DNA from 4 places in the Streptomyces sp. WAC00040 genome. Region 1 is predicted to be linked to each of the others. Evidence: riboswitches for the same ligand, from Rfam matches in the RefSeq annotation. Region 1 holds a riboswitch; each other region holds the start of a gene.

Region 1 (5,792 bases):
CGCTCCAACTGGTCGGCATCCAGGCCGTGCTGGACGTCATGGGCGTGGGCGGCGGTGAAACCACGCACTGGTTCGTCAAGGACCTGCCGCTCCTGATCGCCTTCGGTGTCCTCGCGGCCTACACGTACTCCTCCGGACTGCGTGCCCCGGCACTGATCGCCTTCGTCAAGGACACCCTGATCTACATCGTCATCGCGGTGGCGATCATCTACATCCCGATCAAGCTCGGCGGCTTCGACGAGATCTTCGCCAGCGCCGGCGAGAAGTTCGCCCAGATCAACCCGGCCACCGACAAGCCCAACGGCGCTCTGGTGCCCGGCGAGCTGGGCCAGTGGGGCTACGCCACGCTGGCGCTCGGTTCGGCGCTCGCGCTCTTCATGTATCCGCACTCGATCACGGCCACGCTCTCCTCGCGCAGCCGTGAGGTGATCCGCCGCAACACCACCATCCTGCCGCTGTACTCGCTGATGCTGGGCCTGCTGGCGCTGCTCGGCTTCATGGCGATCGCGGCCGGGGTGAACGTCAAGAACGGCCAGCTGGCGATCCCTCAGCTGTTCGAGAACATGTTCCCCGACTGGTTCGCGGGCGTCGCCTTCGCCGCCATCGGCATCGGCGCACTCGTCCCGGCGGCCATCATGTCGATCGCCGCGGCGAACCTGTTCACCCGCAACATCTACAAGGACTTCCTCAAGCCCGACGCGACGCCGGCGCAGGAGACCAAGGTCTCCAAGCTGGTCTCGCTGCTGGTGAAGGTCGGCGCGCTCGCCTTCGTCCTCACCATGGACAAGACGGTCGCAATCAACTTCCAGCTGCTGGGCGGCATCTGGATCCTCCAGACCTTCCCGGCGCTGGTGGGCGGTCTGTTCACCCGCTGGTTCCACCGGTGGGCGCTCATCGGCGGTTGGGCGGTCGGCATGATCTACGGCACCGCCGCCGCGTACGGCGTGGCCAGCCCGACCCAGAAGCACTTCGGCGGCTCGTCCGCGGAGATCCCGGGCATCGGCGAGATCGGCTACATCGGTCTCACCGCGTTCGTGCTGAACGTCGTCGTCACCGTCGTTCTCACCTTCGTCCTGCGGGCGGCCAAGGCCCCCGACGGCATCGACGAGACCAGCCCGTCCGACTACACGGCGGACGCGGGCGACCCGGGCGTGAAGGTGGAGCTGCCGCCGGCCACGGCGGGCGCTCCCGGCGGTCACTGACCGGTCGCGCGCACAAGGGCCGTCGCGCCTCCCGTCCGGGCACTTCCCCGGCCGGGAAATGCGGCGGCCCTTCGTCGTGCCCTGATACACACTGCCGGGCATGGACATCACGATCAGAAGAGTCGAACCCGAGGAGCACACGGCCCTCGGCGAGTTGACCGCCCGCGCCTACCTCGACGGCGGGCTGCTGGCCCTCGGCGAACAGGACCCGTACCTCGAGGTGCTCCGCGACGTCGCGGGCCGCGACGCGCAGGCGGAGGTGTACGTCGCCGTCGACGACCAGGGCACGCTGCTCGGCCAGGTGGCGTTCGTCCCGGCCGGCGGACCGTTCGCCGACATCGCGGGACCCGGCGAGGCCGAGTTCCGGATGCTCGCCGTGGGCGCCGAGGCACGCGGCCGCGGTGCGGGCGAGGCGCTGGTGCGCACTTGCGTGGAACGGGCGAGAGCCACCCCGGGGTGCGTACGGCTGGTGCTCTCCACACAGCCCACGATGTACGCGGCGCACCGCATCTACGGCCGGATGGGCTTCGTGCGCACCCCGGAGCGGGACTGGGAACCCGTCCCGGGCCTCGTTTCGCTGCTGACGTACGCACTGGAGCTCTCCGGACCTGCCGTCACGATATGACCTCCCGACACAACATGTAGGGGCAGGCGCAGCACCCCGCCCCCACATGTATGCTCATCTCGCTGTCGCCACAGGGGAATCCGGTGCGAGTCCGGAACTGTCCCGCAACGGTGTGATCCGGTGCGCTCTGCCGTACCCGTTCAAGTCCGAGGACCTGTCGACGGCGCATCCGGTTCGACCGATCCGGATGCCCAGACGTCCGGGCCTCGCGGTTGGGCCGGTGGACGCCGTGCGCCGTGCTGCCCCGTCACACGTGCCACGGCCCGCCCCCTCCGCCGGCCCAGAGCCGAGCGAGGGAGAGCATCACATGACCATCGCGCCAGCCGATCCGGTCTCAGCGACGGAGAACGACGGCCCCGGGACCGCGCTGCTGCGGACCTTGACGGACCTGACGGCGGACCTGCCCGACACCGACCCGGGCAAGGTCGCCGCGGCCGCGCTGCGCGGCCGCAACGCCGGGTCCGACGCTGCGGAGCTGCACTCCCTCGCCGCCGAAGCGGCCGCCGGCCTCATCTCGGACGACCCCGCCTACTCCCGGCTCGCCGCGCGTCTGCTGACCCGCACCATCGCCGAAGAGGCGGCCGGGCAGGGCGCTTCCTCGTTCACCGCCTCGGTCGCCACCGGTCACCGCGAGGGGCTGATCGCCGACCGCACGGCCGCCTTCGTGGCACTGCACGCCGCGCGGCTCGACGCGCTGATCGACCTCGAGGCGGACGACCGCTTCGGCTACTTCGGCCTGCGCACCCTCTACAGCCGCTACCTGCTGCGTCACCCGATCACCCGCCAGGTCGTCGAGACGCCCCAGCACTTCATGCTCCGCGTCGCCTGCGGGCTCGCCGAGGACGACTCGCCGCGCGCCCTTGAGGAGGTCGCGGCGCTGTACCGGCTGATGAGCCGGCTGGACTACCTCCCCTCCTCCCCCACCCTCTTCAACTCCGGCACCCGCCACCCCCAGATGTCGTCCTGCTACCTGCTGGACTCGCCGCTCGACGAGCTCGACTCGATCTACGACCGCTACCACCAGGTCGCGCGCCTCTCCAAGCACGCGGGCGGCATCGGGCTCTCCTACTCCCGTGTCCGCGCCCGCGGTTCACTGATCCGCGGCACCAACGGGCACTCCAACGGCATCGTCCCGTTCCTGAAGACCCTTGACGCCTCGGTCGCCGCGGTGAACCAGGGCGGCCGCCGCAAGGGCGCAGCCGCCGTCTACCTGGAGACCTGGCACGCGGACATCGAGGAGTTCCTCGAGCTGCGCGACAACACCGGTGAGGACGCCCGCCGTACGCACAACCTGAACCTGGCCCACTGGATCCCGGACGAGTTCATGCGCCGCGTCGAGGCGGACGCCGAGTGGTCGCTGTTCTCCCCGGTCGACGTCCCGGAGCTGGTCGACCTGTGGGGCGAGGCCTTCGACACGGCCTACCGCCGGGCGGAAGCCGCGGGACTGGCCCGCCGGTCCGTCCCCGCGCGCGACCTCTACGGCCGGATGATGCGCACCCTCGCCCAGACCGGCAACGGCTGGATGACCTTCAAGGACGCGTCCAACCGCACCGCCAACCAGACCGCGGAGCCGGGACGGGTCGTGCACTCCTCCAACCTGTGCACGGAGATCCTCGAGGTCACGGACGACGGCGAGACGGCCGTGTGCAATCTCGGCTCGGTGAACCTCGGCGCGTTCGTCAGCGGCGACGACATCGACTGGGAGCGGCTGGACGCCACCGTCCGCACCGCCGTCACCTTCCTGGACCGCGTCGTCGACATCAACTTCTATCCGACGGAGCAGGCAGGGCGGTCCAACGCCAGGTGGCGCCCGGTGGGCCTGGGCGCGATGGGCCTGCAGGACGTCTTCTTCAAGCTGCGGCTGCCCTTCGACTCGGCGGAGGCCCGGGCCCTTTCGACGAGGATCGCCGAGCGGATCATGCTGGCGGCCTACGAGGCCTCGTGCGACCTCGCGGAGCGCAACGGGCCCCTGCCGGCCTGGGCCGAGACGCGCGCGGCACGCGGCGTGCTGCATCCCGACCACTACGACACGACGCTGACCTGGCCGGAGCGCTGGGAGGCGCTGCGTGCCCGGATCGCCGACGTCGGCATGCGCAACTCGCTGCTGCTCGCCATCGCGCCGACCGCGACCATCGCCTCGATCGCCGGTGTCTACGAGTGCATCGAGCCGCAGGTCTCCAACCTGTTCAAGCGCGAGACACTCAGCGGCGAGTTCCTCCAGGTCAACTCCTATCTGGTGGAGGACCTCAAGCGGCTCGGCGTCTGGGACGCGCAGACGCGGGAGGCGCTGCGCGAGGCGAGCGGCTCGGTGCAGGGCTTCACCTGGGTGCCCGAGGAGATCCGCGCGCTGTACCGCACCGCCTGGGAGATCCCGCAGCGCGGTCTGATCGACATGGCGGCCGCCCGTACGCCGTTCCTGGACCAGAGCCAGTCGCTGAACCTGTTCCTCGAGACGCCGACGATCGGCAAGCTCAGCTCGATGTACGCGTACGCGTGGAAGCAGGGCCTCAAGACCACGTACTACCTGCGCTCGCGCCCCGCGACCCGGATCGCGCGCGCCGCGTCGGCGGCCGTCCCGGTCCCCGCACAGGTGACGCCCGAGGATGCCGTCGCCTGTTCCCTGGAAAACCCCGAGTCCTGCGAGGCCTGCCAGTAATGAGCTCCACCACCAAGAACCTTCTCGACCCCGGCTTCGAGCTCACTCTGCGGCCCATGCGCTACCCGGACTTCTACGAGCGCTACCGGGACGCGATCAAGAACACCTGGACGGTGGAGGAGGTCGACCTGCACTCGGACGTGGCCGACCTGGCCAAGCTCTCCCCGGGTGAGCAGCACATGATCGGCCGGCTGGTCGCGTTCTTCGCGACGGGCGACTCGATCGTGGCGAACAACCTGGTGCTGACCCTCTACAAGCACATCAACTCCCCCGAGGCGCGGCTGTATCTGTCGCGGCAGCTGTTCGAGGAGGCCGTGCACGTCCAGTTCTATCTGACGCTGCTCGACACCTACCTTCCCGACCCCGAGGACCGGGCGGCCGCCTTCTCTGCGGTCGAGAACATCCCCTCCATCAGGGAGAAGGCCGCGTTCTGCTTCAAGTGGATGGACTCGGTCGAGAGCATCGACCGTCTCGAGTCACGGGCGGACCGCCGCCGCTTCCTGCTCAACCTGATCTGCTTCGCGGCGTGCATCGAGGGCCTGTTCTTCTACGGCGCCTTCGCGTACGTCTACTGGTTCCGCTCCCGTGGTCTGCTGCACGGTCTGGCCACCGGCACCAACTGGGTGTTCAGGGACGAGACGATGCACATGAACTTCGCCTTCGAGGTCGTGGACACGGTCCGTAAGGAGGAGCCGGAGCTCTTCGACGACGAACTGCGGCAGCAGGTCACCGACATGCTGAAGGAAGCGGTCGAGGCGGAGCTCCAGTTCGGCCGTGACCTGTGCGGCGACGGACTGCCGGGCATGAACACCGAGTCGATGCGCGAGTACCTCCAGTGCGTCGCCGACCAGCGGCTCACCCGCCTCGGTTTCGCTCCGGTGTACGGCTCGCAGAACCCGTTCTCCTTCATGGAGTTGCAGGGGGTCCAGGAGCTGACGAACTTCTTCGAGCGCCGCCCGTCCGCCTACCAGGTGGCGGTCGAGGGGTCGGTCGCCTTCGACGACGACTTCTGACCGTACTCAGCGGCGCTCGAGAAAGCAGCGGCCCGCGCCTCTCACGGGGGGAGGCACGGGCCGCTTCGGCTTCGGGTGCCTCAGATGCCGCAGCTTGGGGCGGACCAGTAACGGCTGCCCCGATGGTCGACGTGCGTGTGGTCGTTGTGGCCGGGGTAGCCCGGGCCGAGGATCCCGTTGAAGCCGTGGTGGCGGGCCTGCTGGGCCAGCTTGCACAGCGAGTGCGGTCCGGCGCCCAGATCGGCCGCGTCGCCGTAGAGGTGCCGGCTGCTGGACGCGCCGCCGACTGCGCTGTT
Region 2 (5,792 bases), on a different contig from region 1:
CGTGGACGCCGGACCCTTCCAGCCCGTACGTGCCCGGGCGCAGCGAGGCCAGGCTGCGGGTCAGGACGACGGCGCCGGGGGGTGTGCCGTGGACGGTGAGCCGGGGGTCGCCGGGCAGGGGCCTGTTGGCCGCCCGCAGGGCGGCGTGGCTCGCGTAGCGGCCGGCCGCGACTGCTGCCGCGCCGACTCCGATCAGGGTGGTGACGGCCGCTGCCGTCGCTGTAGCGGGGCGCACGTGTTCCAGTGTCGGGGCGGGTGCGGGAGGGGGCCAGTGGGCGGGGCCGCGCGTGTGGCGCCGTGGGCGCCGCTCGTTCCGCACCCCGCCCCTTCCCGAAACCGGGGGGTTCCCCCCAAGCCTGGCGGCGTGGGGACCCCCACCGGACCCCGCGCCTCGAACGCCGGCGAGGCCGGCGGAGTCGGCCCGCCCCGCGAGGCGCAGTGGCTAGGCGGGGCGCTGGCCGTAGTCGCGGAGGTGCTGGGAGACCTCCGCGAGCTGGGACTCGGAGAGCAGCGTCGGGGTGCGGCCGGGGACGGAGGAGGCCGTCAGCCAGAGGCGGCACATCCACTCGAGCTGTGCCGTGCGGTCGTACGCCTCGGACAGGGTGGCGCCGTAGGTGACGGTCCCGTGGTTCTGGAGGAGGCAGGCCGTGCGGTCGCGGAGGGCGTGGAGCATGTTCCGGGCCAGTTCCTCCGTGCCGTACAGGGCGTAGCCCGCCACGCGGACCGGGCCGCCGAGGGCGGCGGTCATGTAGTGGACGGGCGGGAGCTCGGGGACGAGCGTGGAGACCGCTGTGGCGTGCACGGCGTGCGTGTGCACGACGGCGGCCGCGTCGGTGCGGCGGTGGACCGCGAGATGCAGCGGCAGCTCACTGGTGGGCCTCAGGTCGCCGATGACCTGTCTTCCGTCGAGGTCGACGGCGACGGTGTCCCGCGGGGTGAGCCGGTCGTAGGGGACTCCGCTCGGGGTGACGAGGATCAGTTCGCCCACCCGTACGGAGACGTTGCCGGAGGTGCCCACCACAAGACCTTCTGCCGCCGTTCTGCGGGCGGTGTCCACGAGCTCCCGCCATGCGCGTTCGACCGCGCTCTGCCGCGCCTCATCAGTCATGCCCGCGATCCTTTCAGGCGGGGCCGGCCGGGCGCGGGCACACGGAGGGTGTTCGAGTGGCTGCGGGGAGCGCCGCGGGGGTTCGAAAACGGACAAGCGGAATCGGCCGGCACCACTTGGGGACACCGCAGCGCCCGACCCAGTTCACCTTCCGTTCATCCAGGTTGCTTACGGTCCTCGCGTCAATGACGTCAAACGATTGCCTGGGTAAATGGAACACATCACACTGCTGCTCGCGATTGTGATCGTGACAGCTCTCGTGTTCGATTTCACGAACGGTTTCCACGACACCGCCAACGCGATGGCGACGACCATCTCGACCGGCGCTCTGAAGCCCAAAACCGCGGTGGCCATGTCCGCCGTTCTGAACCTCGTCGGTGCTTTTCTCTCCGTGGAGGTCGCCAAGACGATCTCCAGTGGACTTGTCGACGAATCAGGCATCACACCTGAAGTCATCTTCGCGGCGCTCGTCGGCGCCATCCTGTGGAACCTGCTCACCTGGCTGGTGGGCCTGCCGTCCAGCTCGTCGCACGCCCTCATGGGCGGCCTGATCGGCGCCACGGTCGCCTCGGTCGGCTTCGGCGGCGTCAACGGCGGCGTCGTCGTCACCAAGGTCCTGATCCCGGCCGTCGCCGCGCCGCTCGTCGCCGGCCTCGCCGCGATGCTGGCGGCCCGGCTGACGTACAAGATCGGCAAGAACACGGACCCGAAGGCCACGGCGAAGGGCTACCGCGCCGGGCAGATCGCCTCGGCGGGCCTGGTCTCCCTGGCACACGGCACCAACGACGCCCAGAAGACGATGGGCATCATCACGCTGGCCCTCGTGGCCGGCAATGTGGTCGCCCCCGGTTCCAACCCTCCGATGTGGGTCATCGTCTCCGCCGGTGTGGCGATCGCGCTCGGCACCTACCTCGGCGGCTGGCGCATCATCCGCACCATGGGCAAGGGCCTCACCGACCTCCAGCCGCAGCAGGGCTTCGCCGCCCAGACCAGCGCGGCCAGCGTGATCCTCGCCTCCTCCAACCTCGGCTTCTCCCTGTCGACGACGCACTCGTGCTCCGGTGCCGTCATGGGCGCCGGGCTCGGCCGCAAGGGCGGTGTGGTCCGCTGGTCCACCGCCACCCGGATGTTCGTGGCCTGGGGCCTGACCCTGCCGGCCGCCGGTCTCGTCGCGGCGGCTTCCGAGTACGTCACCAAGCAGGGTGACTGGGGCGTCGCGGCCGTCGCAGTCTTCCTCGTCGCCTCCTGCGTCGCGATCTGGTTCATCTCGCGCCGTCAGGTCGTCGACCACACCAACGTCAACGACGTGGATGACGAGCCCGCGGGCGTCGTCACGACCGCCATCGCGGCCGTCACCCCGCCGCCGGTCGGTGACCTGAAGGCCACCATCGCGGCCCCGGCCGAACCCGAGACCGAGTCGCCCCGCCCGGCCACGGTGTAAGGAAGTAACGGAATGAAGATCGACTGGACTGCTCTCGGCTCCGTTTTCGGCGTGAGCCTCGTCGCCACCGTCGCGCTGGTGGGACTCTTCACCCTGGGTGTCGTGGGCCTCACCAAGCAGGAGGCGGCCGCCCGGGCCGGAGGCTCCGGCGCACTGGCCCGCACCGGCGCGTACGCCTGCTTCGCGCTCTGCGCGGCGGCCGTGTCCTACGGGATCTACCTGATCGTCGTCTGACGACCGCACCGCCCTTCGACGGCCGGGCCGCGAACACCCTCGGGTGTTCGCGGCCCGGCCGTCGTGTGTCCGCCCGTGTGGGGCTCGGCACACTGTCCCGCCGCAGGTCAAGGGTGAGTTGACGGGCGTTCGCGGGCGTGGTGGACTGCCGGGGCCAACAACGGCGGCAGAAGAGGAAGTCCGGTGCGAATCCGGCGCGGTCCCGCCACTGTCACCCGGGATGAACGGTCCCGGGGAGCCAGGAACTCTCACCGCCGGTCACGTCGAACCAGGGCGCGGACCCTGAGTGAGGACTTTTCGCATGCCCGGCCGCGGTACAGCCCTGTCCGTCGGACACCACCCCTGGGATCGCTGATCCCATGCGTGCCGACCGAGTCTTCGTGTACGGCGCCGCCGCCGGCCTCGCCGGCGACCTGCTCATCGGCGATCCCCGCCGCGGGCATCCGGTCGCCGCGTTCGGTCGGGCCGCGAGCGCCGTCGAGCGTGTCCTTTGGCGTGACCACCGCGGCCGGGGCGCCCTGCACACTGCTGTGTGCGCCGGTGGCGCCGTCGCGGCCGCCGTGCTGGCCTCCCGGGCCGTACGCCGCTCCCCCGCCGCGTCCGTCGCCCTGACCGCCGGCGCCACCTGGGCGGTCGTCGGCGGTACGACCCTGGGGCGGGAGGCCATGGCCATCGGTGACGCGCTGGCCGCAGGCGACGTCGAAGCGGCCCGCGAGCGGCTGCCCCACCTCTGCGGACGCGACCCGCACGCCCTGGACGAGCAGCAGATCGCCCGCGCCGTCGTCGAGTCCGTCGCGGAGAACACCTCCGACGCGGTCGTCGGGGCACTGGTGTGGGGGGCGCTGGCGGGCGTGCCCGGGCTGGTCGGCTTCCGGGCGGTGAACACCCTGGACGCGATGGTCGGCCACAAGTCCCCCCGCTACCTGCGGTACGGCTGGGCTTCGGCCCGCCTGGACGACGTCGCCGGGTGGCCGGGCGCCCGGCTGACCGCGGCCCTGGCGGCCGTCTGCGGCCCGGACCGGCGCGGAGCCGCACGGGCCTGGCGCGCGGACGCGGCCAAGCATCCCAGCCCCAATGCCGGCCCTGTGGAGGCCTCTTTCGCGGGCGCCCTGGGCGTGCGGCTGGGCGGTTCCCTCTCGTACGGCGGGCGGGTCGAACACCGGCCGGTACTCAACGAGGCCGGGCGCGCGGTGGAGTTCGGTGACATCGGACGGGCGGTGCGGCTCTCGCGCCGGGTCGGCCTGCTCACCCTCGCCGTCTGCGTGGCGGGGCGGATGCTGCGGCAGAGCCGCGGCGGAAGGAGGCCGGCATGACCGGTGGGGGGCTGCTCGTCGCCGGGACCACCTCGGACGCGGGCAAGAGTGTCGTGACCGCCGGGATCTGCCGGTGGCTCGTGCGCCAAGGCGTGAAGGTCGCGCCGTTCAAGGGGCAGAACATGTCCCTGAATTCGTTCGTGACGCGCGAGGGAGCGGAGATCGGGCGGGCGCAGGCCATGCAGGCGCAGGCCGCGCGGGTGGAGCCGACCGCGCTGATGAACCCCGTCCTCCTCAAGCCCGGCAGCGACCGTTCCAGCCAGGTGGTGCTGATGGGCCGGCCGGTCGGCGAGCTGAGCGCCAAGGGGTACCACGGGGGCCGGCAGCGGGAGCTGTTCGAGCCGGTGATGGCGTGCCTGGAGGAGTTGCGGGGCACGTATGACGCCGTGATCTGCGAGGGGGCGGGCAGTCCGGCCGAGATCAACCTGCGCCGCACGGACATCGTCAACATGGGCATCGCACGGGCCGCCGGGCTGCCGGTGCTGGTGGTCGGGGACATCGACAGGGGCGGCGTCTTCGCCCAGTTCTTCGGTACGACGGCGCTGCTGAGCCCGGAGGACCAGGCCCTGGTGGCGGGCTACCTGGTCAACAAGTTCCGCGGTGACGTGTCGCTGCTGGAGCCGGGGCTCGAGATGCTGCTCGGGCTGACCGGGCGGCGGACGTTCGGGGTGCTGCCGTACGCGCACGGGCTCGGTATCGACGAGGAGGACGGGCTGCGGGTGTCCCTGCGCGGCGCTGTGCGGGAGTCGGTGGTGGCCCCGCCCGTCGGTGAGGACGTGCTGCGCGTCGCGGTGTGCGCCGTCCCGCTGATGTCGAACTTCACGGACGTGGACGCGCTGGCGGCGGAACCGGGCGTCGTGGTGCGGTTCGTGGACCGCGCGGAGGAGCTCGTGGACGCCGACCTGGTAGTGGTCCCCGGCACGCGCGGGACGGTGAAGGCACTGGCGTGGCTGCGTGAGCGCGGCCTCGCGGACGCCCTGGTCCGGCGCGCGGCCGAGGGCAGGCCGGTGCTCGGCATCTGCGGCGGCTTCCAGGCGCTCGGCGAACACATCGAGGACGACGTCGAGTCGAGGGCCGGCGCGGTCGACGGGCTCGGACTGCTGCCCGTACGGGTGCGGTTCGCGCCGGAGAAGACCCTCGCCCGGCCCGTCGGCGAGGCGCTCGGCACACGCGTCGAGGGCTACGAGATCCATCACGGCGTCGCGGAGGTCATCGGCGGCGACGCCTTCCTCGACGGCTGCCGGGTGGGCGCCGTGTGGGGCACGCACTGGCACGGGTCGCTGGAGAGCGACGGCTTCCGGCGGGCGTTCCTGCGGGAGGTCGCCGCACAGGCGGGCCGCCGTTTCGTGCCCGCGCCCGACACATGTTTCGGCGGGCTGCGCGAGGAGCAGTTGGACCGGCTGGGGGATCTGATCGAAGAGCACGCGGACACGGGGGCGTTGATGCGGCTGATCGAGGAAGGGGCGCCGGCGGGACTGCCGTTCATCCCTCCGGGCGCGCCGTGAGAGCGGTCGCCGGGCAATCGGCCCGCCGGCGAAGCCGGCAGGGCACAGGAGAGCCGCTCCGCGGCTCCAGCGAAGGAGTGATCAGGCGATGAGCACCCCCTATCCGTTCACCGCGGTCGTCGGGATGGACGACCTGCGGCTGGCCCTGCTGCTCAACGCGGTCAGTCCGGCGGTCGGCGGCGTGCTCGTGC
Region 3 (5,792 bases), on a different contig from region 1:
ACGCGGAACAGTTCGGCCAGAGCCTTCGGGCCGCGGGCGACTCGATCCTCATCACGCAGGGCCAAGGTGACGCCTACCACTGGTACACGGTCGTCGGCCCCGGAGGGACCGTTGCGCTCCGCAACAAGGTGACGGGACGCTACCTCATGACCACCGCCGCCGGCGCGGTCGTCTCGGCCGCCAACGCCTACTGGTTGTACATGGTCAACACGCGCCCCTGAGGACACACATACAACGGCGGCCCCGCCTCCCGCCGGGAGACGGGGTCGCCGCATGGAGCCGCCGGCGGCCGCCCTGCGGACGCTTGACCTCGGTGGGCGGCACCACCCGCCGGAACAGCACCCACAACTCGTTCGGCACCAAACGCTCAACCAGATTCAACGACGATCAAGCGATGAGAAACGAGGTCCATAAGACGTCGGGAGGGCGGTCGCCGCTGCGGGCTCAGGCGCCCACGGTCCCGTCGACACCCTCACGCAGAAAGTCCGCGTGCCCGTTGTGACGCCCGTACTCCAGAAGCACATGCAGCATCACCATCCGCAGCGACACCTCCTTGTCCCATCTGGGCTGATATCCGGCCCGGTCCAGGGAGTTGGCCTCCCGCTCGATACGGCGGGAGTTCTCCACCTCGGCCTCCCAGGCCGCGAACGCCTCTTCTCTGGTCGAGGCGCTCGCGTCGTACGCCGCCTGGAAGTCGATCTTGTCGGACCAGACCATGGGCGCGTCGTTGTCCTCGAAGACCCGACGGAACCACGCACGCTCCACCTCCGCCATGTGCCGCACCAGTGCGAGCAGCGACAGCGTGGACGGGGGCATCGACTGCTGCCGCAACTCCTCGTCGGTGAGCCCTTCGCACTTCATGGCGAGGGTGTCACGGTGGTAGTCGAGAAAAGCGCGCAGCATGTCCCGTTCGCTGCCGAAACCGGGCGGTTCTGTGCGGTGGTCGCCGGTCACTCGGCTGCTCCTCATCCGTTCCTGCGTGGAGGGCCAGTATCTGCCTCCGCCGGCCGGCCCCGTGCGGAGACCGTCGATCCTGCCTGACAGCCACCGTAGAGCCGCGGCGCCGTCGGTCATTCGGGGCGCCGCGTCAGGGTGCCGAGGACGCGTATGTGCGGGCGGCCGTCCGGCTCGGGGGCGGTGACGGCGACGCGTACGCCGTAGACGTCTGCGATCAGCGTCTCGGTCAGCACCTCCTGCGGGGTGCCTGCGGCGACGACACTTCCTTGCCGCAGGACCACGACGTGGTCGCAGTACATCGCGGCGAGGTTGAGGTCGTGCAGGGCGACCACGCTGGTCACGCCGAGCCCGCTGACGAGGCGGAGCAGGTCGTGCTGATGCTGGATGTCGAGGTGGTTCGTCGGTTCGTCCAGGAGCAGTTCGCGTGGCTCCTGGGCGAGGGCCCGGGCGATCTGCAAGCGCTGGCGTTCACCTCCGGAGAGCGTGTGCCAGGCGCGGTCGGCCCGGTCGGTGAGACCCGTGCGGTCGAGGGCGTCGCGGACGGCCCGCTCGTCGGCCGGCGACGGCTGGGCCCAGGCGCGCCGGTGGGGAATGCGACCGAGCCGTACGACGTCGACGGCGGTCAGCTCGACCGCCGTTTCCGCCTGCTGCTCGACGACGGCCACCCGCCGGGCGACGTCCCGCCGGGGTATGCGCTCCAGGGGCCGGCCGTCCAGCGTGACCACTCCGGAGGCAGGGGCGAGCACGCCGCAGAGGATACGCAACAGCGTGGACTTCCCCGAGCCGTTGGGACCGAGCAGGGCGGTCGTCGCACCGGGTCCCGGTGCGACACTGACGTCGCCGAGGATCAACTGCCCGCCGGCAGTGCGGGAGACGCGATCGGCGATGAGGGTCATCGGGCCACTCTCCGGGTGCGGTACAGAACGAGCACGAACGCGGGCACGCCGATCAGGGAGGTCATGACACCGACCGGCACTTCCTGGGGTTCGATGACGGTCCGGGCGACGGTGTCGACCCAGATCAGGAAGACAGCTCCGCCCAGGGCCGTGGTGGGAAGCAACCTGCCGTGTCCGGGCCCGACGAGGGCGCGGGCGGCGTGGGGGAGCACCAGGCCGACGAAGCCGATGGCACCCGCCGAGCTGACCAGGGCGGCCGTGAGCAGGGCGGTGACGCACAGCAGCAGGAGTCGGGCGCGGCCGACGTTCACGCCCAGGGTGGCCGCCGCGTCCTGCCCGAAGGCGAAGGCATCCAGGGTCCTCGCGTGACCCAGGCAGACGGCCAGAGCGGCCCCCAGGGTGGCGAGGCACAGCCACACGTCGGTCCAGCCGGCCCCGCTCAGCGAGCCGAGCAGCCAGAACAGCACGCCGCGGGTGGTCTCCGCGTCGGCGGACGTGACGACGACGAACGAGGTGAGCGCGGAGAACAGCTGCATCGCCGCGACGCCGGACAGCACGACCCGGTCGGTGGTGCCGCCGAGGGTGTGGCTCAGCAGAAGCATCGCGGCGAACGAGCACAGAGCACCGGTGAAGGCCCCTGCCGAGACGGACAGTACCCCGCCGCCGGCGCCCAGGACGACCACGGCGACGGCACCGGTGGAAGCTCCGGAAGAGACGCCCAGGACGAAGGGATCGGCGAGCGGGTTGCGCAGCAACGACTGCATCACCGCCCCGCACAGCGCGAGCCCCGCGCCGCACACGGCCGCCAGAAGCGTGCGCGGGAGGCGGAGGTTCCACACGATGCCGTCACGGATCGGGGTGAGACCGGAGGCGTCGCCCCTCAGGTGCGAGGCGACGACGGACCAGACGTCACGGACGCCGATATCCGCCGGCCCGATGGTGATGGCGAGGGCGACGGACATCGCCAGCGCGGTGAGCCCGGCCGCGCCGCGCAGCAGCGCCGAGGTCACTTCGCGAGTCCGAATCGGCGCAAGGCGTCGGCCACTTGCTCGACTCCCTCCACCGTGCGGATCGTCGGGTTCATGGCCTGGCCGCTGAGCAGGACGTACCGCTTGTGGCGTACGGCGTCCATGTTCCGCGTGACCGGATCGGTCTCAAGGAACCGGATCTTGTTCGCGGCGCTCTCCGCGGTCTGCGACTTGCGGGTCAGGTCGCCGATCACCAGGACGTCCGGGTCGCGGTCCACGACCGTCTCCCAGTTGATCTGCGGCCATTCCTCCGTGGTGTCGTCGAAGACGTTCTTCGCACCCGTCTCACGGGTGATGACGCCGGGGGCGCCGCAGCATCCCGCCATGTACGGGGACTCGGCGTTGGCGAACCAGTACATCAACGTGACGTCAGAGGCGTCGAGTCCCGCGGTGGCCTTGCGCACGCGGGCCTCGAGTTCCGCGACCAGCTCGTCGCCGCGTTCCTCGACGCCGAACACGCGGGCGAGGTCACGTACTTCACCGTGGACGGTGTCCATCGTCAGCGGGCTGGTGCGCACGCCGTCCCCGTCACCACTGTTGTCCTTGCCCACGCAGTCCGACGGCGAGAGGTATGACGGCACGCCGAGTTCCTCGAACTGCTCGCGCGTGGCCACACCGCCCTTGCCGAGGGTGGAGGCGAACGAGGCCGTGACGAAGTCGGGTTCGGCTGCGAGGACCTTCTCGAAGGACGGGTTGTTCTCCGCGAGACGCTCCACACCGGCGGCGGGCTTCTCCAAGCCCTTCATGACGGGGTCGGTCCAAGTGGCCGTCCCGGCCATCCGGTCGGCGAGGCCCAGAGCCAGCAGGATCTCGGTGGTGCCCTGGTTCAGGGAGACGGCGCGCTGTGGGCCGTCTCCCTGGATCTCCACTTTCTTCCCGCAGTTCTCGATGACCCGCGCACCGGCCTGCGGAGCGGAAGAAGGGCGGGGCGAGGTCCCACACCCCGTCAGCAGCAGCATTCCACTGAGGAGCACTGCGGACGAAGCGGTCGGGCGGTTGAAAGACACAGCGTCGTTCCTAGCGTCGAGGGCCCATGCGCGGGGCCCGTCCCTACGATGTGCCAGCAGGTCTTCGGACTCGGGGTCAACCGGACGAGGCGCCTTCCCGGGCCGGTGTCCCGGCCCAGTGGCTGTGTGCCACGCCCGTCGCCCTCACCGCTGCGCGTCAGTTCCGGATTCGCACCGGATTCCCTGACCCACGTACACACACGTACGGAGTTCGACTGGCTCGCGGAAGCTACCACAGGGGTCGAAGTCCCGGCCGTCCACGGGGGTGTGGGGCGCCGGTCGCGCGGAGCGTGTGAACTCGGCCGGTTTCGGCCTTGTGCCCAAGGACCGAGACCCTTTGCAGTGGCCGCCGCCGGCACGATCGGCTTCGTGGGGCTCGTGGCACGCACGCGGTCCGTGCCCTCGTGGGCCGGCACGCACGGGTGGTGCCGGTCGCGGTGCTCCTCGGCGCCGTGCTCGTCTGCACCGCCGGTCCGGTGTGTCGCACGGTGATCGCGCCGGTCCAGCTCGGCGCGGGCCTGATGACCGCCGTGATCGGGACTCCGTACTTCCTCCATCTGTTAGTACGCAGCCGCAGGTAGCACGCACGCCGCCTCGGCGGACCGCCGGCCCGGGCAGCAGGGCTGGCATCGCATGGTGCAACCTGTGGGTTGCACGTCAAAGCCTGATGTGCAACTCTGGGGTTGCACTGATGGTGGAAGCGAACAAGGAGTCTCCTCATGAGCGAGGACCGGATCGAAAGCGAAACCCTCATCGCAGCGCCGCTGGAGCGGGTCTGGTCGCTGGTCGCGCAGCCCGGGTTCTGGGTCGCCGACAAGGCGAGCCTGCCCGGAACCGTGGCCAGGGAGGGCGAGTCGATGGTGGCGAAGAACCCCGAGCACGGCGACTTCCCCGTGCGGGTGGAGAAGGTCGAGCCACCCACGTACCTGGCGTACCGCTGGACCAGTGCGTTCCCCGGAGAGGAACTGCGCGAGGACAACAGCACCCTCGTGGAGTTCACGTTGACCCAGGAGGGCGAGCAGACCCGGCTCCACGTCGTCGAGAGCGGGTTCGCCGCACTGGCCGGGTCCCAGGAGCTGCGCAGCCAGAACAGGAAGGACCACAGCGAGGGCTGGCCCTTGGAGCTCGACGCACTCAAGACGCGCGCCGAGCAGTCGTCCGCGTGACCGACGGGGCTCACGGCGCCGGCGAGACCGTCGACAGCGTGCTCGTCGCGCTGGCAGACCCGACGCGGCGTCAACTGCTGGAACTGCTTGCCGCGAAGGGCGAGGCCACCGCGACGACGCTCGCCGAGCCGCTTCCCGTCTCGCGGCAGGCGGTGGTCAAACACCTCGCTGTCCTGGACGCGGCCGGACTGGTCTCGGGGACCCGGGTGGGTCGCGAGGTGCGGTACGCGGTGAGGCCCACGGCGCTGGACACGACGGCCCGCTGGATGGCCGCGCTCGCGGCCGACTGGGACCGGCGCCTGGCGAACATCAAGCGCGTCGCCGAGGCAGCGGAGGAAGCGGAGCGGGATCCGGGTTGACGCGCCGATCTTGCTCCCGCGTGAGGCTGTTCGAGCACGCGTGGGCCGACAAGACGGTCGGCTCACGGGGCGCCGGTCACGCAACCGGAGCCGCTGCCGCCGCGGCGCGGTGAGCGACTCGCTCGCACCGCGCCGCGGCGGCGCATGCCTCAACGAGGGCGCCGCCGCTCTTGCCGGACGGCGTCCGGCGGACTGCGGACGATGGTGTTCCGCCACACCTCGTCGGCGCAGAACGACTGCCGATGGTGCTGTGCCCGACCGCAAGGCGCGGCGGTGCGGTGCTCAACGGTTCGGTGCCCGACAATTGCCGGCGGTGCCCGATGCTGCGATGCCCCGGCCGTGCGGTGCTCGACGGGGACGGCGCACGCCTGCTGGTTAG
Region 4 (5,792 bases), on a different contig from region 1:
GCCCCGGAGAGGTGTTCACCAGCCCGGTGCCGGACCAGATGGTGCGGGCCGCCGCCGCCGTCGACAGCGGCGAGGGCGTGCTGTTCATCGTGAAGAACTACACCGGTGACGTGCTGAACTTCGACATGGCGGCCGAGCTCGCGGAGGACGAGGGGGTGCGGCTCGGGAAGGTTCTCGTCAACGACGACGTCGCGGTGACCGACAGCCTGTACACCGCCGGGCGGCGCGGCACCGGGGCGACCCTGTTCGTGGAGAAGATCGCCGGGGCCGCCGCGGAGGAGCGGGCACCGCTGGAGCGGGTCGAGGCGATCGGCCGGCAGGTGAACGACTCCTCGCGCACCTTCGGCGTGGCGCTCAGCGCGTGCAGCACGCCGTCGAAGGGCGGCCCCACATTCGATCTTCCCCCTGGCGAGCTGGAGTTGGGCATCGGCATCCATGGCGAGCCGGGGCGGGAGCGGCGCCCGATGATGACCTCGCGGGAGATCGCCGACTTCGCCGTCGACGCCGTTCTGGAGGACCTGCGGCCCTCCGGCCCGGTGATCGCCCTGGTCAACGGGATGGGCGCGACGCCACTGCTGGAACTGTACGGGTTCAACGCCGAGGTCCAGCGCGTGCTGGCGGAGCGGGACGTGGCGGTGGCCCGCACCCTCGTCGGCAATTACGTGACCTCTCTCGACATGGCCGGCGCTTCGGTGACGCTCTGCCAGGTGGACGAGGAGCTGCTCAGGCTGTGGGACGCGCCGGTGCAGACTCCGGCGCTGCGATGGGGACGCTGAGAGCCTGGGGCCTCGAGATCACACCGTTCGAACCGACCGATTCCAGGGAGTGCTTGTGCTCGACGCCGAATTCTTCCGCCGTTGGCTGGCCGCGGTCGCCGTCTCGGTGGACCGGGAGGCGGACCGACTGACCGAGCTGGACTCGGCGATCGGCGACGCGGACCACGGCAGCAACCTCAAACGGGGGTTCACGGCCGTCGCAGCGGTGCTGGAGAAGGAGCCCCCGGCGACACCGGGCGCCGTGCTGATGCTCGCCGGACGGCAGCTGGTGTCGACGGTCGGCGGGGCGTCGGGCCCGCTGTACGGGACGCTGCTGCGGCGCACCGGCAAAGCGCTGGGTGACGACGCCCAGGTGACACCGGGGCAGCTCGCCGAAGCACTGCGGGCCGGCGTCGCCGCGGTGGCCCAGCTCGGCGGGGCGAAGGCCGGTGACAAGACGATGCTGGACGCTCTCGAGCCGGCGGTGGCGGCGCTCGGCGACAGCACGCAGTCGTTCGCGGCGGCCCGCGAGGCTGCGGAGCAAGGAGCTTCGGACACCGTGCCGTTGCAGGCGCGCAAGGGCAGGGCGAGCTATCTCGGTGAACGGAGCATCGGCCACCAGGACCCGGGCGCCACGTCGTCGGCGCTGCTGCTAGCGGCGCTCGCCGAGACGGCGGACCCGGCGGAGGGGGCGGCCGGATGAGCGACGGCAAGCAGGTCGGCATCGTGCTGGTCTCGCACAGCAGGGAGGTCGCCACCGCGGTCGCCGAAATGGCGAAAGGGCTCGCGGGCGGCGGCGGTACGGCCCCGGTGGCGGCCGCGGGCGGCACACCCGACGGGGGCCTCGGCACCAGCTCCGAACTGATCACGGCCGCGGCGGAGCAGGTCGACGGCGGCGCGGGCGTCGCCGTCCTCGTCGACCTGGGCAGCGCCGTCCTGACGGTCAAGGCGCTGCTGGCCGAGGGTGACGAACTTCCCGCCGGTACCCGCCTGGTGGACGCGCCGTTCGTGGAGGGCGCTGTCGCGGCGGTGGTGACGGCCTCCGCCGGTGCCGACCTGGACGCGGTGGAGGCCGCGGCGTCGGAGGCGTACGGCTACCGCAAGCAGTGACGGACGGGCGGCGCGGCGGCGGGTGTGGCGAACGGCTCACCCCGCCGCCGGCCGGTGCGCCCGTGCGCGGCTTGTGATGTCACTGGTCGGAGCATTACTGTCACGGGGCCTTGGTGTTCGGGAAACCGGTGCGGTACCGGTGCGGCCCTCGCCACTGTGATCGGGAAGTCCGGCTCCACCCCCTCACGGGGAGCCACTGGGTCACCGCGTGTACGCGCGGTGCCCGGGAAGGCGGAGTCCGGGCGGCATGACCCGTCAGCCAGGAGACCGGCCAAGGTGCGTTGTCCATCCACGAGGTGCTGGAGAGGGTCTCCCACATCATGCATATAGCCGAGGGGTATCTGCCCCCGCTGCACGCGGTCGCCTGGGGCGCCGCGTCCGCCCCGTTCGTCGTCCACGGCGTACGCGCCCTGAAACGCGAGGTCAAGTCCCATCCCGAGTCGACGCTGCTGCTCGGCGCGTCCGGAGCGTTCACGTTCGTCCTGTCGGCACTGAAGATCCCGTCGGTTACGGGCAGCTGCTCGCACCCGACCGGCACGGGCCTCGGGGCCATTCTGTTCCGACCGCCGATCATGGCGGTGCTCGGCACCATCACGCTGCTGTTCCAGGCCCTGTTGCTGGCCCATGGCGGACTCACAACGCTGGGCGCCAACGTCTTCTCCCTGGCGGTCGTCGGGCCGTGGGCGGGGTACGGGGTGTACCGGCTGCTGCGCCGCTTCGACGTGCCGCTGATGGTGAGCGTGTTCTTCGGCGCGTTCGTCGCCGACCTGTCCACGTACTGCGTCACCAGTGTGCAGTTGGCGCTCGCCTTCCCCGACCCGGGCAGTGGCATCCCCGGCGCGCTGGCCAAGTTCGGCGGCATCTTCGCCGTCACGCAGCTTCCACTGGCGGTGAGCGAGGGACTGCTCACCGTACTGGTGATGCGGCTGCTCAGCCGGTCCAGCAAGGGTGAACTGACCAGGCTCGGTGTGCTGGTCACGGGTGCGAAGAAGGAGGCGTCGGCCCGATGAGCCGTAACGCGAGGATCAACACCCTGCTGCTGCTGGCCGTCGCGGCGCTGGCCGTGCTGCCGCTCGTCCTGGGGCTCGGGGACCACAAGGAGGAGCCGTTCACCGGCGCCGACGGCGAGGCGGAGGCGGCTATCACGGAACTCGAGCCGGACTACGAGCCGTGGTTCACCCCCCTGTACGAACCGCCGTCCGGCGAGATCGAGTCGGCGCTGTTCTCCCTCCAGGCGGCCCTCGGCGCGGGCGTCCTGGCGTACTACTTCGGGCTGCGCAAGGGCCGCCGGCAGGGCGAGGAGCGGGCGGCGGCCGAGCGGGCCGCGAGCAGGACGCCGGACGGCGCGGCACCCGCCCCGTCGGTCCCCGGCTCGCGGAGCGAGGGCCCGGACCCCGCGACGACGGCGCCCTAGCGGATGTTGCCGATCGACGCGGCGGCGCACAGCAGTCGCTGGCGCCGCCGCCACCCCTGCGAAAAGGCCGTCCTCGGCCTCGGTCTGACCGTCACGGCCGTCTGTCTGCCGCCCTGGCCGGGTGCCGTCCTCGTCGCCGCCGCGACGGTTGTGATCCTGCTCGGACCGGCCGGTGTGGCACCGCGCCAACTGTGGCGGGCGTTCCGCATCCCGCTCGGGTTCTGTGTCACCGGAGCCGTACCGCTGTTGTTCGCGGTGGGCGGTCCGGACGGCATGGTGGCCTTCGCGCCCGGCGGGCCCGGGGACGCGGCGCGGTTGCTGCTGCGCACCTCCGCCGCGTCGCTGGGTGTGCTGCTGTTCGCGTTCACGACACCCGTGTCGGACGTGCTCCCGCGGCTGGTGCGCGCCGGCGTGCCACCGGCCGTGGTGGACGTGGCGCTCGTGATGTACCGGATCAGCTTCCTGCTGCTGGACGCCGTGTCCAACATCCGCCAGGCGCAGGCCGCCCGTCTCGGCCATACGAGCAGGGCGGCCGCCTGGCGGTCGCTGGCCGGCCTCGGCGCGACCGCTTTCGTGCGCGCCTTCGACCGGGCCGGCCGGCTGCAGGCCGGGCTCGCGGGCCGCGGATACGACGGCACGCTGCGGGTGCTGGTACCGCGGGCAGCGGTGTCGCGACCGTTCCTCGCCATGGTCGCCGCGCTGCTGTCCGGGATCGTCGCCCTCACTCTCGTGCTCGAAAGGTGTCTGCCATGAACCACTCCCCCGCGGGCCCCGCCGTCGTGGAGCTCGTCGACGCGGGTTACGCGTACGAGGACGGGCCCTCCGTGCTCAGCGGCGTCGATCTCGGTCTCCCGGAGGGCCGTTCCACGGCGCTGCTGGGTCGCAACGGCAGCGGCAAGACGACCCTGCTGCGGCTGCTGAGCGGCGGCTTGCGGCCCGCGACGGGCCGACTGCGCCTGCACGGTGAGCCGGTGGCCTACGACCGGGCCGGTCTGACCCGGCTCCGTACGACGGTGCAGCTGGTGGTGCAGGACCCGGACGACCAGCTCTTCGCGGCGTCGGTCGAGCAGGACGTGTCGTTCGGCCCGATGAACCTCGGCCTCACCGAGGACGAGGTACGGGCCCGGGTGGACGAGGCGCTGGCCGCGATGGACATCGCGGCGCTGCGGGACCGGCCCACGCATCTCCTCTCGTACGGTCAGCGCAAGCGGGCCGCGATCGCCGGCGCCGTGGCGATGCGGCCGAGGGTGCTCATCCTGGACGAACCGACCGCCGGACTCGACCCGCACGGCCAGGAGCGGCTGCTCGAGGTCCTCGGCCGGCTGCGCAGCTCCGGGACGACGGTCGTGATGGCGACGCACGACGTGGACCTGGCGCTGCGCTGGGCCGACGACGCGGCCGTACTCTCGCCGGACGGCCTGCGCACCGGTCCGGTCGGTGAACTCCTCTCCGATCAGCCCCTGTTGGACTCGGCACGGCTGCGCAGACCGTGGGGCACGGCGGTCGCGGAGGTGCTCCGCGCCCATGGGCTGCTGGGCCCCTCCGACGAGGGACCCAGCACGCCCGAGGCCCTGGCGGCGTGGAGCCGGGGTGCCACGACGCCGGGGCACGGCGGGGTGCAGGTCTGATCCGGGCGTGATGCGGAGGTCCGGAAGCTGCCACCCGCCGACACTCACGGGGCGTTCGCGGGTGTCAGTGGAGCACCTCGCTGCCGCGGCCGGCTGCGATCGCACGACGCAGGGGGATCGCGACCAGCAGCGCGACCAGGACGGGGAGTCAGCTCGCCCACAGCGGCCCGAGGTCCCCGGCCGTGGTGCCGAGGGTGGTCGCGGCGACGACGGGGCCGGCGGCAGCACCGGCGTCGAGTGCGGCGGTCGCGCAGGAGCCGGCCATGGGTGGGGGCTCCCGCGGCCTCGTACAGGACCCGCGTGATCAGCGTGCTGCCCAGAGCGAACGACAGCGTGCCCTGGACGAACATGAGGGTGAACAGAGCGACCGGCCTGTCGGCCAGCGCGGCCAGGGCCGGCCAGCCGGTGAGGAGCAACGGAACGCCGATCGCGACGACACGGCCGGGGTCGGTCGGACAGCCGTCCGGCGACGGTGACCCCGGCGAACGCGCCGGCACCGAAAACGCGAAGGCGGTGCGCGAGCCGCCGAGGTCCAGCAGGGCGAGGAGAAGAGCATCAGGGCGACGGAGATCCACAGCTTTCCCAGCCCGGCCGTGTCGGTGACGACGGGGGCGGGGAGGTGAAGCTCAGATAGGTCACCGTTGCCACCGGCATCCCACCCGCCGTCACTCTGACGGGTGGCAACCGCAGACGTCACCCAGCTCGTCCCACTGCTCCAGGCAATGGCGCCCGTGCGGGGCAAGCGCGGCCGGCCCCGGCACCGCCCCGACATCGTGCTCGGCGACCGCGGCTACGACCACAACAGGTACCGCCGCCTTGTCCGCGCTGGCGACACCTGTCACAGCCGACCCGAACCCTCGCCCTCCTGCAGTAGCCATTCCCTGA

What was found. Region 1 has a riboswitch for cobalamin ahead of MDN94_RS14245 (ribonucleoside-diphosphate reductase subunit alpha). Riboswitches for the same ligand answer to the same signal wherever they lie in the genome.
Region 2: it holds a riboswitch for cobalamin, as region 1 does, so the genes downstream of both, MDN94_RS30590 (cobalamin biosynthesis protein) here and MDN94_RS14245 (ribonucleoside-diphosphate reductase subunit alpha) in region 1, are expected to answer to the same signal.
Region 3: it holds a riboswitch for cobalamin, as region 1 does, so the genes downstream of both, MDN94_RS26460 (ABC transporter substrate-binding protein) here and MDN94_RS14245 (ribonucleoside-diphosphate reductase subunit alpha) in region 1, are expected to answer to the same signal.
Region 4: it holds a riboswitch for cobalamin, as region 1 does, so the genes downstream of both, MDN94_RS34565 (energy-coupling factor ABC transporter permease) here and MDN94_RS14245 (ribonucleoside-diphosphate reductase subunit alpha) in region 1, are expected to answer to the same signal.

Annotation. Positions count from the first base shown of each region.
Region 1 covers NZ_JAKQZE010000001.1:3,032,902-3,038,693, reverse strand. The annotation lists gene mctP (monocarboxylate uptake permease MctP) at 1-1,202, shown strand, start outside; gene MDN94_RS14250 (GNAT family N-acetyltransferase) at 1,303-1,827, shown strand; cobalamin riboswitch at 1,877-2,003, shown strand; gene MDN94_RS14245 (ribonucleoside-diphosphate reductase subunit alpha) at 2,135-4,483, shown strand; gene MDN94_RS14240 (ribonucleotide-diphosphate reductase subunit beta) at 4,483-5,496, shown strand; gene MDN94_RS14235 (D-Ala-D-Ala carboxypeptidase family metallohydrolase) at 5,577-5,792, opposite strand, start outside.
Region 2 covers NZ_JAKQZE010000003.1:1,112,302-1,118,093, forward strand. The annotation lists gene MDN94_RS30570 (alpha/beta hydrolase) at 1-235, opposite strand, end outside; gene MDN94_RS30575 (class II aldolase/adducin family protein) at 443-1,108, opposite strand; gene MDN94_RS30580 (inorganic phosphate transporter) at 1,320-2,549, shown strand; gene MDN94_RS30585 (hypothetical protein) at 2,562-2,783, shown strand; cobalamin riboswitch at 2,908-3,053, shown strand; gene MDN94_RS30590 (cobalamin biosynthesis protein) at 3,143-4,096, shown strand; gene MDN94_RS30595 (cobyric acid synthase) at 4,093-5,601, shown strand; gene MDN94_RS30600 (putative cobaltochelatase) at 5,690-5,792, shown strand, end outside.
Region 3 covers NZ_JAKQZE010000003.1:214,654-220,445, reverse strand. The annotation lists gene MDN94_RS26480 (hypothetical protein) at 1-221, shown strand, start outside; gene MDN94_RS26475 (DinB family protein) at 445-954, opposite strand; gene MDN94_RS26470 (ABC transporter ATP-binding protein) at 1,071-1,853, opposite strand; gene MDN94_RS26465 (FecCD family ABC transporter permease) at 1,850-2,815, opposite strand; gene MDN94_RS26460 (ABC transporter substrate-binding protein) at 2,860-3,840, opposite strand; cobalamin riboswitch at 3,927-4,123, opposite strand; partial or broken gene MDN94_RS26455 (iron chelate uptake ABC transporter family permease subunit) at 4,228-4,469, shown strand; gene MDN94_RS26450 (SRPBCC domain-containing protein) at 4,608-5,054, shown strand; gene MDN94_RS26445 (ArsR/SmtB family transcription factor) at 5,051-5,413, shown strand.
Region 4 covers NZ_JAKQZE010000004.1:866,912-872,703, forward strand. The annotation lists gene dhaK (dihydroxyacetone kinase subunit DhaK) at 1-776, shown strand, start outside; gene dhaL (dihydroxyacetone kinase subunit DhaL) at 832-1,458, shown strand; gene MDN94_RS34560 (PTS-dependent dihydroxyacetone kinase phosphotransferase subunit DhaM) at 1,455-1,865, shown strand; cobalamin riboswitch at 1,960-2,155, shown strand; gene MDN94_RS34565 (energy-coupling factor ABC transporter permease) at 2,186-2,875, shown strand; gene MDN94_RS34570 (energy-coupling factor ABC transporter substrate-binding protein) at 2,872-3,279, shown strand; gene cbiQ (cobalt ECF transporter T component CbiQ) at 3,283-4,032, shown strand; gene MDN94_RS34580 (energy-coupling factor ABC transporter ATP-binding protein) at 4,029-4,907, shown strand; partial or broken gene MDN94_RS34585 (chloramphenicol efflux MFS transporter) at 5,059-5,564, opposite strand; gene MDN94_RS34590 (hypothetical protein) at 5,746-5,792, opposite strand, start outside.